Regions from separate parts of the Shewanella sp. SM95 genome, predicted to be linked through region 1. Evidence: predicted binding sites of a transcription regulator. Region 1 holds the regulator's gene; each other region holds the start of a gene.
What was found. Region 1 encodes sigma-54, which starts transcription at its own class of promoters, with help from an activator protein. Its sites were predicted from a motif close to GTTGGCACGNNNNTNGNNT; they were not measured.

Region 1 (4,214 bases):
TATGATTCAACGAATCAAACTTTCTTTACTCAACCTGTTTATCTTGTTTATCCAGACCAAGGTAAAGCACAATGGCAGCTCAGGGCTGATCAGGGCAAGCTAAACAAGGAAACTGGCAAGGTTGTATTAGAAAATAATGTTATTATCGATGCCATTAGCCCAGAAGAACCGATTCAGACCTTGTCCACCAGTTATCTGGAACTCGATCTCAACACTATGATAATGACCTCTGACCGTACCATTTACGTCACAGGGAAAGATTTTAATATTCAAGGCCAAGGCCTTTATGCCGACCTCAACGCGCAAGAAGTGCAATTGACCAGTCAGGTAGTAGGAACATATGAAGCAAAATAACGTATTACTTGCCAGCCTAATGCTAATTATGAGCATGAGTGCTTTCGCGAAAGTGGGCGACTTAAAGCAAGAAGTCAAAATTAAAGCTGTGAGCCAAACTGCGGATATCAAAAACAACCAGATCATCTTCTTTGGTCCAGTTGAAGTTACCCAAGGCTCAATAAAAATCCAAGCAAATGAACTGCGTGCATTTTCCGCTGAAGGTGAAAATAGCAAAACTTTGGTCGCCACAGGCAACCCTGCTACGTATAGCCAAATATTAGACGATGGTCGCCCAGCATCGGCAAGCGCGAAAGAAATTCGTTACGATATGGCAAGCCGCACCTTAACACTGAAAGGTATGGCGTCATTAGATCAAGCAGGTAGCCAAGTTACAGGCAATTTAATCCGCTATAACATGATTCAACAGAAATTGATGGCCGAGAGTACTGGCAGTGGTGACGATCGCGTGATCACTATTATTCAGCCTGAAAACTATCAAGATGATGCTAAATCAGACGCTCCGGCGGATAAACCTGTAAAAAAGCAGGACTCTAAATGACCCAAATCACCTTAAGAGCACAAAATCTGGCAAAAAGTTACAAGAGTCGCCAAGTGGTTAAAGACGTCAGTCTGACGGTAAAAACCGGTCAAGTCGTTGGCCTACTCGGTCCAAACGGTGCCGGTAAAACCACGACCTTTTACATGGTTGTCGGGCTAGTGAAGAGCGATAAGGGGCATATCTTTATCGACGATGATGATTTAACCGCAGATCCTATGCATCTGCGTGCCCGCAAAGGCATAGGTTACTTACCGCAGGAAGCCAGTATCTTTCGTAAGCTAACTGTTCATGACAACATCATGGCCGTACTGCAAACTCGTAAAGAACTTAAAAACGAAGAACGAGAAGAAGAACTAGAACATCTGCTCGAAGAGTTTCATATCACCCACATCCGTGACAGCCAAGGCATGTCATTGTCGGGTGGCGAACGTCGTCGCGTCGAAATTGCGCGGGCTTTAGCCGCTAATCCTAAGTTCATTTTGCTCGATGAACCGTTTGCCGGCGTCGATCCTATTTCGGTTATCGACATCAAGAAGATTATCGAACAACTCAAAAGTCGCGGCCTTGGCGTACTGATCACAGACCATAATGTCCGCGAGACATTAGATGTATGTGAACATGCTTATATTGTGAGTCACGGAAACCTGATTGCCGAAGGAACTCCAGCAGAGATCTTAGACAATCAGCAAGTTAGGGCTGTGTACTTAGGTGAACAATTCAGGCTATAGTTAATCGAGCGAAGCCTATGGAGACAATTTATACCGCCATTAGGCTTCACTCAAAATGATAATAAGCGACCTCCTCCAACAATAATAACGTAGGGATCAGCGGTAACATGAAAGCGTCACTCCAGCTCAAACTGGGTCAACAGTTAACCATGACGCCACAATTACAACAGGCCATACGTCTGTTGCAACTGTCGTCATTAGAACTGCAGCAAGAGATCCAGCAAGCATTAGATTCTAATCCCCTTCTCGAGCTGGAAGAGGATCAATTCGACGCCACTAAACCCCCTGTAAACCAAACGCTATCCGATACGGATTTCAGTGAATCTAGCACTCTGCCACCAGAAAAAGACAGCTCCACCATAGACACGGCAGAGTCGCTAACCAAAGAATCCATGCCCGATGAGCTCCCCATGGACACCACATGGGATGAAGTGTTTACCGCCTCCCCAAACTCAGGCCCCGGCGGCAGTCGTGAAGACGATATGCCCTTCCAAGGCGAGACCAGTGAAGGTTTGTACGAACACTTAGAATGGCAAAAAAACCTCACGCCGTTTTCTGAAACCGATTTAGCCATTGCCACCGCCATTATTGATGCCATCGACGATCAGGGCTATCTCACCCAAAGCACTGAAGAAATTCTCGAAGCCATGGGCAATCCTGAAGTTGAGCTTGACGAAGTCGAAGCCGTACTCAAGCGCATTCAGCATTTTGATCCCATAGGCGTTGCCGCACGCGATTTAAGTGAATGCCTGCTGATCCAACTGTCGCATTTCGCCGCTGATACTCCCAACCTAGAAAACGCCCGCATGCTGATCAAAGATCATTTAGATCTGATCGCCGCCCGTGATTTTAGATTATTGATGCGTAAGACTAAATTAAAAGAAGATGAATTAAGGGATGGTATAGCACTTATCCAAACCCTCAATCCTCGCCCAGGTTTGTTGATCACGCCCAATAATGACGAATACGTTATCCCAGATGTGTCTGTGTCGAAGAAAAATGGCCGCTGGGTCGTTGAGCTTAATCCTGACTGCATGCCCAAAATCAATGTAAATCAACATTATGCTTCTATGGCACGCAGTACCAAAAACCAAGCCGATAGCCAATTTATTCGCGGCCATCTGCAAGAGGCTAAATGGTTTATTAAGAGCCTAGAAAGCCGTAACGATACTTTGCTTAAAGTTGCTAATTGCATAGTGCAATATCAGCAAGGTTTCTTTGAGTACGGTGAAGAAGCCATGAAGCCTATGGTGCTTAACGATATTGCCGAAGCGGTAGAAATGCATGAGTCCACCATCTCACGGGTCACAACTCAAAAATACATGCATACCCCTAAGGGACTTTTTGAACTAAAATACTTCTTCTCTAGCCACGTCGGTACTGACGATGGTGGTGAGTGCTCATCCACAGCAATCAGAGCCTTTATCAAGAAACTGGTTGCAGCGGAAAACCAGAAAAAACCATTAAGCGATAGTAAGATGGCACAACTTCTGGCAGAACAAGGGATCAACGTAGCCCGCAGAACCATTGCGAAGTACCGAGAGGCTATGCTTATTCCACCTTCTAATCAGCGTAAAAGTTTATAACCTACAGTGGATATCGGAGGACGTTTCTATGCAAATAAACCTAAGTGGGCACCATATCGAAATTACCGAATCGTTACGTGCATATGTAGAAGAAAAGTTTTCAAAACTTGAACGCCATTTCGAACAGATCAATAATGTGCACGTTGTGCTCAATGTTGAGAAAATGCAACAGATTGCCGAAGCGAGAATAAACCTCATAGGTGGTGAAGTTTTTGCTACTTCAGAGCATGCTGACATGTATGCCGCTATAGACGCCCTGATTGACAAGCTTGACCGTCAGGTTATTAAACACAAAGAGAAGTTAACAAAACACTAATAATGGAACTTTGTACCATACTGCGGCCGGAGTGCACTACCTGCGCCACTCCGGGCAGCAAGAAAAAGGTACTGGAACTCATCAGCGACTTAGTCGCTGCCCAGTACCCGACCCTCTCATCTCAAGAGATATTCGAAAGCCTAGTGGCGCGCGAAAAGATGGGGAGCACAGGTATAGGTAACGGCATCGCCATTCCACATGGTCGACTAGCCGATATAGATCAGCCCATTGCCATACTAATTAAGTGTGAAGAGCCGATAGCATTTGATGCTATCGATAAGCAACCTGTTGATATTTTATTTGCACTACTGGTGCCTGCAGACCAATGTCAGCAGCACTTAAGTACCTTGTCTTGCATGGCCGAAAAGCTGAGCGACAAGCAAATATTAAAGCAATTACGCAAGACGCATGATGAAACGGAACTCTATCAGGTAATCACTGGATGAAACTGGTCATAGTGTCGGGCCGCTCAGGCTCAGGCAAATCTGTCGCCCTTAGGGTACTCGAAGATCTCGGCTATTATTGTGTCGATAACCTTCCCTTGCCATTGATTGGCAGTTTGCTTGAGCAACTCAAAGGCAGTAACGATCTCGTCGCCATCAGTGTCGACGTGCGTAACATGCCTGAGCAGGATAAGGTCTTAGTGAAACAACTCGCTAGCCTACCTCCAGATACTGAGTTAACGAGCT
Region 2 (4,214 bases), on a different contig from region 1:
AAAAGCAGAGCCTAGGCTCTGCTTCACTATCCCTCGATCCAAGCTAAGCATCAAGGTGAATCACGCATTAATGTGCAAGTTTAATCAGCCCGCATTTTTGACCGTAACAAACTCAGGATAGGCATCAATACCGCAGTCAGAAGCATCCATACCGTTGTATTCTTCTTCCTCAGTCACACGGATCCCCATGGTTATCTTAATCACATACCAGACAGCAAATGATGAGCAGAACACCCAAGTGAAAATGATCGCTGCGCCCGTCAACTGTCCGGTAATAGTTGCATTGGCATTGGATAATGGCACACACATTAAGCCGAGGAAACCAGCCACACCGTGTACTGAAATCGCACCGACGGGATCGTCGATCTTAATGCGATCTAAGCCCACAATCGAGAACACCACCACGCCGCCCGCCACTAAACCAATCACACCCGCCATTAACAATGAAGGCGAGAGAGGATCGGCCGTAATCGCCACTAATCCAGCCAAAATACCGTTAAGGATCATGGTCAAATCCGCTTTGCCCCAAATCATCTTACACACGATAAGCGCTGAGATAGCACCAAAAGCAGCTGCAGTATTGGTATTCACAAACACTTTCGCCACTGAGCTTGCATTCGCCGCATCCGACACCATTAATTGCGATCCGCCGTTAAAGCCAAACCAGCCCATCCACAGAATAAACATACCTAAGGTTGCCATTGGCAAGTTAGAGCCTGGAATAGGATTCACTTGACCATTAGGCCCGTATTTACCCTTACGCGCACCGAGTAATATTACGCCAGCAATCGCCGCGGTCGCCCCCGTCATATGCACAATACCGCTACCAGCAAAGTCTACAAAGCCCAGTTTAGCGATAAAACCTTGGCCCCAAGTCCAATAACCTTCTACTGGATAGATAACCGCTGTCATCACCACAGAAAAGAACAAGAAAGCCCACAACTTCATCCGTTCCGCCACAGCACCAGAGACAATTGACATCGCCGTTGCCACAAATACAACTTGGAAGAAGAAGTCAGATTCTAATGCATGGCTCGCATCTGCTGATTGCGAACCAATTAAGGTGCCAATTGACGGTAACCAGCCACCTTCAGTGTTATCCACATACATGATGTTATAGCCAACCAACAGATACATCACACAGGCAATCGCGTACAGCACAACGTTCTTAGTTAAAATTTCAGTGGTATTTTTAGAGCGAACTAAACCCGCTTCTAACATAGCGAATCCCGCCGCCATCCACATGACTAAAGCGCCAGAAATCAAAAAGTAAAAGGTATCGAGTGCAAAGCGTAGTTCAGTGACTGTGCCGCCTAATTTCGTTAATTCTTCCATTGTCAGCCCCTTATAGCGCTTCAGTATCAAGTTCACCCGTACGGATACGGATAGCATGTTCTAAATCAACGACGAAGATCTTACCGTCACCAATTTTCCCCGTATGGGCCGCAGTGGTAATGGCCTCAATCAACATGTCGAGATTTTCAGCCTTAGTGGCAATTTCTAGTTTTACTTTTGGCAAAAAATCCACCTGATACTCGGCGCCGCGATACAACTCTGTATGCCCTTTCTGACGGCCAAAACCTTTCACTTCGGTCACCGTCATGCCCTCAATACCAATTCCGGCGATAGCTTCACGGACATCATCCAACTTAAACGGCTTGATGATAGCGCTGACTAGTTTCATCCTGACCTCCAAAAAAACGCGATTGTTATTAACTTGTATCAAAGGTAATTCAATCATTAGGCCAACAATTTAATCCATTGATTATTATTGATTTAAATTGTTTAACACTATTTTTTAAGGTTAAAAATGCACCATAATCGAGCACTAACTGGTGCGATGCACTCTTTTAGTGAGCAGTTTAAGTGCGACAGCTATTCGACCTTAGGCCTATTGGTAACAAGGTTAAATTAGGGTCTACTGGGGGAAGCGTAAATCGAGATGAAATCTGAGTATCACAACACAAGCTCTTAAACAAAAGCGAAGATCATCACTAAGACAATCATCAAGCGCAGAAGGAAGGCCCGATGTTAAAACCAGAAGAATGTGTTCTCGTTATCGTCGATGTGCAAGGAAAACTTGCACAAATCATGGATAACAGTGACAAGCTGCATCAACAACTACAGACCTTAATCCAAGGCGCACAATTATTTGAAATTCCAATACTGTGGTTAGAACAGCTACCCGATAAACTCGGAGCAACTAGCCCTGAGCTGCAAACCTTACTTGCGAAAACCAGCTCACCCATTGCTAAACAGCATTTTAGCGGCTGGCACTGTGACACGTTTGCAAAGGCATTAACTAAGACGAATCGCAAACACGTCATACTCGCGGGTATTGAAACCCATGTGTGTGTTTACCAAACCTGTTGTGACCTTATCGAACAGCAATATTCGGTGCATTTAGTCGCCGATTGCGTCTCGTCACGCAGTGCTGAGAATAAACAACTCGGGATCCAAATGATGACGGCCAGAGGCGCCCTATTAACTAACGTGGAATCGCTATTATTTGAATTACAACATCAAGCCCAAGGCGAGCGGTTTAGGGCGTTATTAAAACTGATCAAATAGCGATTTAGCCCATGGTATTTCTTCAGCCAGCATGACCAACGCCTGACATTACTCGATATTTTTTTCCATAAAAAAGCCCCCGCTGAGTCAGCGAGGGCTTTTGTTTACATGAGGGGTTAGCTCATATCGAAAACTCAACCGCGATTGATTAAAACCTACTTATAAGTGGCTTCGCGTTTTTTCGCTTCTTCATCCCACTTAGGTAACATGTCTTTCTTGAATGCTTCTTTCTCAGCATTCATCTTTTTCATGTCCATACCTAAGGCCGCTTGTGCTTTAGCTTTAGTAGAGATATCAGGAATCGCAACAGGATCTGTGATGCCTTTTTTACCGAGTAATTGCGCTAACTTCACACGAGCATCAGCAGCTTTATTCACTGAAGTACCTAAAACACGTAGGGCTTCTTCAGGAGCATGAGCAGCAACACCATGGGAAGCAATCGCTAAATCCCAGCGCCATTGAGCATGACGGATATCGGTCAAGATAGGCTTCATTTCAGCTTCAGTTGCACCCAATTCCCACGCTTTAGCAGCTTCGAAGTGCGCTTTCACTAATTGCTCTTCCGCTTTCAGTTTCATTTCTTTAACTTTAGCTTTACGTTCATTAGTGACGCCAACTAAGAATTCTTTCGTTTGGCTATGGCAAGTTGCACAGGTTTCTTCGAAACGGTCAAATGGATTACCCACTTTATGATCGGTAAATTTCTTACCTTCAGGGCTAGTCACTTTTGGCATATGGCAGTCAACACAACTGACATTATTTTTACCATGAATACCCAGTTTCCACGTTTCATACTCTGGATGTTGCGCTTTTAACATAGGTGTCTTAGACAGCGCATGAGTCCAATCGGAGAACTCGATACCGTCGTAGTAAACTTCCATCTGGTCAACAGTTATGCCCATATCCCAAGGGAATTTGACGAAACCTTTTTTGTCTTCTTTTTTCTCAAAATAGTATTCAACGTGGCACTGACCGCACACCATAGATTGCTTGTCTTTCTTCGAAGCTTTATCAAATGGCGTACCGATAGCATCCATTGCACGGTCTACATAAGGACGAGAGATCCGCAGTTTTGGTGAGCCTTTTTCATGACAATCACCACAGCCAATGGTGTTAGTGACTTCAGGGCCACCCTTAGCCCATTTACCTTTGAAGTAGCCATCTTCACCTTGCTCTTCAATTAAGCGAGGTACATCAGGGCTCTTACAGCTCCAACATGCCATAGGCAATGGACCATCTTCCGCATTTTTCGGCGCACCAGTACGTAGGGTATTACGCACGTCGGTCACGGCATACATATGGCCGCGAGGAGCGTTGTAATCTTTTGCGAATGCATAGCCAGCCCACAGGATCACCATATTAGGATCCTGCCCAATCGCATCGACAAGTTCTTCACTCTTTGCGGTATCATGCCAGCTATTATATTGATTCTTAAATTTATCTTTATAAACTTCGTTGCGAGGCTCTGTTTTATCACTCGCCATTGCGCCCGCTGCCATGAAGCTGGCGGCAACCAGTGCACTCAGTGCAAAGGACTTACCTGTCATCTTCTTCATCATCTCATCTCCGTGTTGCATTATTGTTGTAAATCACGACATCTCCATGGTCAAACTTAGTGATTTAACCCTGCTAAAAATATACCT
Region 3 (4,214 bases), on a different contig from region 1:
CCATCACCACCGGTTGCTTGCATTGACTGATGCAACATCTGTTCCAACTCTGGCGCCAAAGTAATGACGGGGATTTCGAGCTCTGGGCCTGAGATTTCCTGAACTATCATACGTTTCAAAGCGATACGTACAGCGGCAGTCAAGACTTCAGTGTCATTGCTCTTAGTGCCATATTCTAACAAAGTTTGCACTATAGTACGCAAGTCTCTAACTGAAACCCCTTCATTTAATAGGTTCTGCATCACTTTTACGACATGTCCTAGTGGCATGATATCTGGAATAAAGCCATCAACCAGCTTAGGTGAGTGTTTCGCAAGCATATCCATCAGTTGTTGCACTTCTTCGTAACCTAACAACTTAGCAGCATTATTTGTGAGTAATTGACTAATATGAGTTGCAACAACAGTAGCGGCATCGACGACGGTATAACCTAATGTTTGTGCGTGCTCACGTAACTCAGGAGCGATCCATACCGCTTCTAGGCCAAAGGCGGGATCGCGCGTTTCGATACCATCGAGTTTGCCATAGACTTGACCAGGGTTGATCGCCAATTCGCAATCATGACGAATATCAGCCTCTCCGACGACGACGCCCATTAATGAAATGCGATACGCATTAGGCGATAAATCTAAGTTATCGCGAATATGCACCGCGGGCACTAAGAAGCCTAATTCCTGAGACAACTTTTTACGCACGCCTTTAATGCGGCTTAGTAACTCGCCACCTTGGCCCTTGTCTACCAGAGGGATCAAACGATATCCAACCTCAAGACCAATAGTATCAACATGATGTACATCGTCCCAACCTAGCTCTTTAGGCTCTTTATCTTGTCTTTCTATTGGACCCGATTTCACTTGTTCTAGCGCTTTAAGACGTTTGTTTTCATTTCGTTTATAAACAAAATAAGCTGCACCAGCAGTCATAAAGGCAAAGCTTAAAAACGCCATGTGCGGCATACCAGGAACAATACCCATTACAAACAGGACTCCGGCGGCGATACCCAATGACTTATGACTGTCAAACATCTGACTCATCATCATTTGGCCCATATCACCTGACTCGTTTTGACGAGTCACCATCAAGGCTGCGGCGATTGACAATAATAGACCAGGGATCTGCGCCACTAAACCATCACCGATAGTCAGTAAGGTATAAATTTCAACCGCTTCAGAGAAACTTAAGCCATGCTGCACAATCCCTATGATGAAACCACCTACGATGTTGATCACTAAGATCATGATACCGGCAATCGCATCCCCTTTAACGAATTTGGACGCACCGTCCATCGCACCATAGAAATCGGCTTCACGGGTCACTTCGGCACGGCGTATTCTCGCTTGGTCTTGATTTAAGGTTCCAGCATTTAAGTCAGCATCGATTGCCATTTGCTTACCAGGCATAGCATCCAAGGTAAAGCGGGCGCTAACTTCTGCGATACGACCTGCACCTTTAGTAACTACCGCAAAGTTGATGATAATCAAAATGATAAAGACCACTAGACCAACGGCATAGTTACCACCGATCACCACAGAACCGAAGGCTTCAATCACCTTACCCGCTGCATCACCGCCATTATGACCCTCAAGTAAAACCACACGAGTAGAGGCAACGTTGAGCGCAAGACGTAATAATGTCGCCACCAGTAACACAGTTGGGAAGGCAGCAAAATCTAAGGGTCTATCGGTATAAATAGCCACCAGCAATACGATGAGAGCTAACGCAATGTTGAATGAAAAGAGTATGTCTAATAGAAATGGAGGGATAGGTAAAACAATCATGGCCAATGCAGCAAGCACAACCACCGGCGTGCCAATGCCTTTAAAAGTGCTGAGCCTAATTTGTTTTACTTGACCAAGAGTCGCTTTAACATCCATTCGCTATAACCTAAACTTTGACGTGTAATAGCATGAAGCAAAAAACGCGCCAACAAGATTAAAGCCATTAATGAAGGAAAAATATGTACTGTGACTGATTGATATACATAAAATTAGCCATAAAAAACAAATGAACTCGACATCATCAGCTTTGCCAATGACTACCATCTGAGACTAGTCGTTCAATATTTCAATTCATCTGGTATAGGTTGATTGAGTGGGACAGGAATAGGTTTACGGCCGCGTCCTTTTTGATATTGGCGCAGCTGGAATACATAAGCCAAAATCTGTGCGACAGCAGTAAACAAACCTTCAGGGATCTGCTGGTCTAACTTAGTCGTATGGTAAATAGCCCTTGCAAGTGGTGGGGCCGAGACAATCGCAATATTGTGCGCGCGGGCAATCTCACGTATTTTAAAGGCCACATCATCAACACCTTTCGCTATCACAAAGGGAGCCGCAGAGCGCTGCACATCGTATTTAATCGCAACGGCAAAATGCTCAGGGTTAACGACAATCACATCGGCATTTGGCACTTCAGCCATCATACGCCTTTGTGCTAGTTCACGTTGCATCTGCCGTATATGCCCTTTCACCTCAGGTTTACCCTCAGTGTCTTTATATTCATCTTTTACTTCTTGTTTGGTCATCTTAAGTTGCTTGTTGTGATTCCAAATTTGGAACGGCACATCGATGACGACAATAAACAAAATCGAGGAACATAACAGGATAAACATCCAAACCAACAAATCTAATGCATGGTAAACATTACCAGGAAGATGGTCGCTAGACAGCAACATGATGTCATTGAAATAGAAGCTTAATAAAAAATAAGCAGAAAACGCTACTACCGAAAATTTAGCAATGCCTTTGGTGAGTTCAACCAGAGCCTGCACGCCAAACATGCGTTTAAAACCAGCAAGGGGACTCATTTTACTGGCTTTTGGCATCATAGCTTGGGTCGAAAAATTGATCCCTCCAAGAGAGACGTTACCAATAAACGCAACCACCACAATCAGTAGCATAATTTTAGCCATGGGCCAGGCTATTTCACTCGCAACAACACCCCACACTTTGAACATTTCATTAGTATCAAAAATTTGCGCCCTATCCATGGTAAATACAATTTCAAACACCCGAGTTAGGCTAATGGCCAAACTTGGGCCTAGCATATAAAACCCACATGCCGCCGAAATCAATACCGCTGCAGTGCCGAGTTCTTTCGAACGTGCAATTTGTCCTTTTTCTCGCGCCTGTTCTAAACGCCTCCCCGTGGGTTCCTCTGTACGTTCGCCACTTGATTCTTCAGCCATGGGCTTCTCCTAATCCCATCATATCAAGCCATCAGCGTTACATTGGAGCGCTAACATATCGCAAAGCAACACTTGAGCCGTCGACCATACTTCATCGAAGTGTGCCATTACCGGTGTTAGGGTTAACCACAGAATAAACAGTCCACCAATCATAGTGATCGGAAAACCAATAGAGAAAATATTCAATTGCGGCGCGGCGCGGGTCATGACCCCGAAGGACAAGTTGACTAATAACAAGGCAATAATCGCAGATATCGACATAGTGAGTGCCGCACCAAACATATACGACCCCCAATCAGCCAGTGATCGATAACTTGTGAGTGTTAAGCCTTGATTAGAAATTGGCAAAGTTTCAAAGCTTGCCACTAGCATACGGATCATCAAAAGATGGCCGTCCACAGCTAAGAAAATCAATGTCGCCAATAAAAGGAAAAAGTTACCAATAACGGGTGTTTGTTGGCCAGAACCTGGGTCAACCATAGAGGCAAAGCCTAAACTGGTCTGCATACCAATGATCTGTCCAGTGAGCACAAAGACTTGCATTACCATTTGAGTCACAAACCCCATGGCAACACCGATAATAATTTGCTGCGCGGTGATGAATACTGCGCTTAACGAAAATAAATCCACATTTTGAGTTGGAGGAAGAACGGGTGCTATCGCAAAGGTAATTGCCATCGCCAATAATAAGCGCACTCGTGTTGGTGTCGTTGCCGCCCCAAATACCACCATGACCATCAACATACTCGCGACGCGAAACAATGGCCAAATATAAGCGGCAATGGTTTGCATTAAGGTATCGAGCAGCAGCTCCATCGCGTTAGCCTATCACTTGAGGAATGCGATTCACCATCTCGATGAAAAAGTCCATCAGGGTTTCAACTAACCAATGTCCCATAAACATTAGGCCAAAAAGTGTCACTAACAAACGCGGAAGGAAACTTAAGGTCTGCTCGTTAATAGAAGTCGCCGCTTGAAACACAGCAACAATTAACCCAATTCCCAGCCCAGGCAACACAATAGCAGA

Region 2: L5M29_RS10820 (P-II family nitrogen regulator) is a predicted target of sigma-54. The motif match lies at 1,732-1,750, and genes of this name have one in related genera.
Region 3: flhA (flagellar biosynthesis protein FlhA) is a predicted target of sigma-54. The motif match lies at 1,910-1,928, and genes of this name have one in related genera.

The regions. Positions count from the first base shown of each region.
Region 1 is NZ_JAKKSE010000018.1:66,562-70,775, forward strand. It holds gene lptC (LPS export ABC transporter periplasmic protein LptC) at 1-354, shown strand, start outside; gene lptA (lipopolysaccharide transport periplasmic protein LptA) at 341-895, shown strand; gene lptB (LPS export ABC transporter ATP-binding protein) at 892-1,623, shown strand; gene L5M29_RS17700 (RNA polymerase factor sigma-54) at 1,731-3,209, shown strand; gene hpf (ribosome hibernation promoting factor) at 3,238-3,525, shown strand; gene ptsN (PTS IIA-like nitrogen regulatory protein PtsN) at 3,528-3,971, shown strand; gene rapZ (RNase adapter RapZ) at 3,968-4,214, shown strand, end outside.
Region 2 is NZ_JAKKSE010000008.1:41,822-46,035, forward strand. It holds gene L5M29_RS10815 (ammonium transporter) at 85-1,335, opposite strand; gene L5M29_RS10820 (P-II family nitrogen regulator) at 1,346-1,684, opposite strand; gene L5M29_RS10825 (hydrolase) at 2,029-2,571, shown strand; gene nrfA (ammonia-forming nitrite reductase cytochrome c552 subunit) at 2,727-4,130, opposite strand.
Region 3 is NZ_JAKKSE010000016.1:43,490-47,703, forward strand. It holds gene flhA (flagellar biosynthesis protein FlhA) at 1-1,874, opposite strand, end outside; gene flhB (flagellar biosynthesis protein FlhB) at 2,057-3,187, opposite strand; gene fliR (flagellar biosynthetic protein FliR) at 3,206-4,003, opposite strand; gene fliQ (flagellar biosynthesis protein FliQ) at 4,008-4,214, opposite strand, start outside.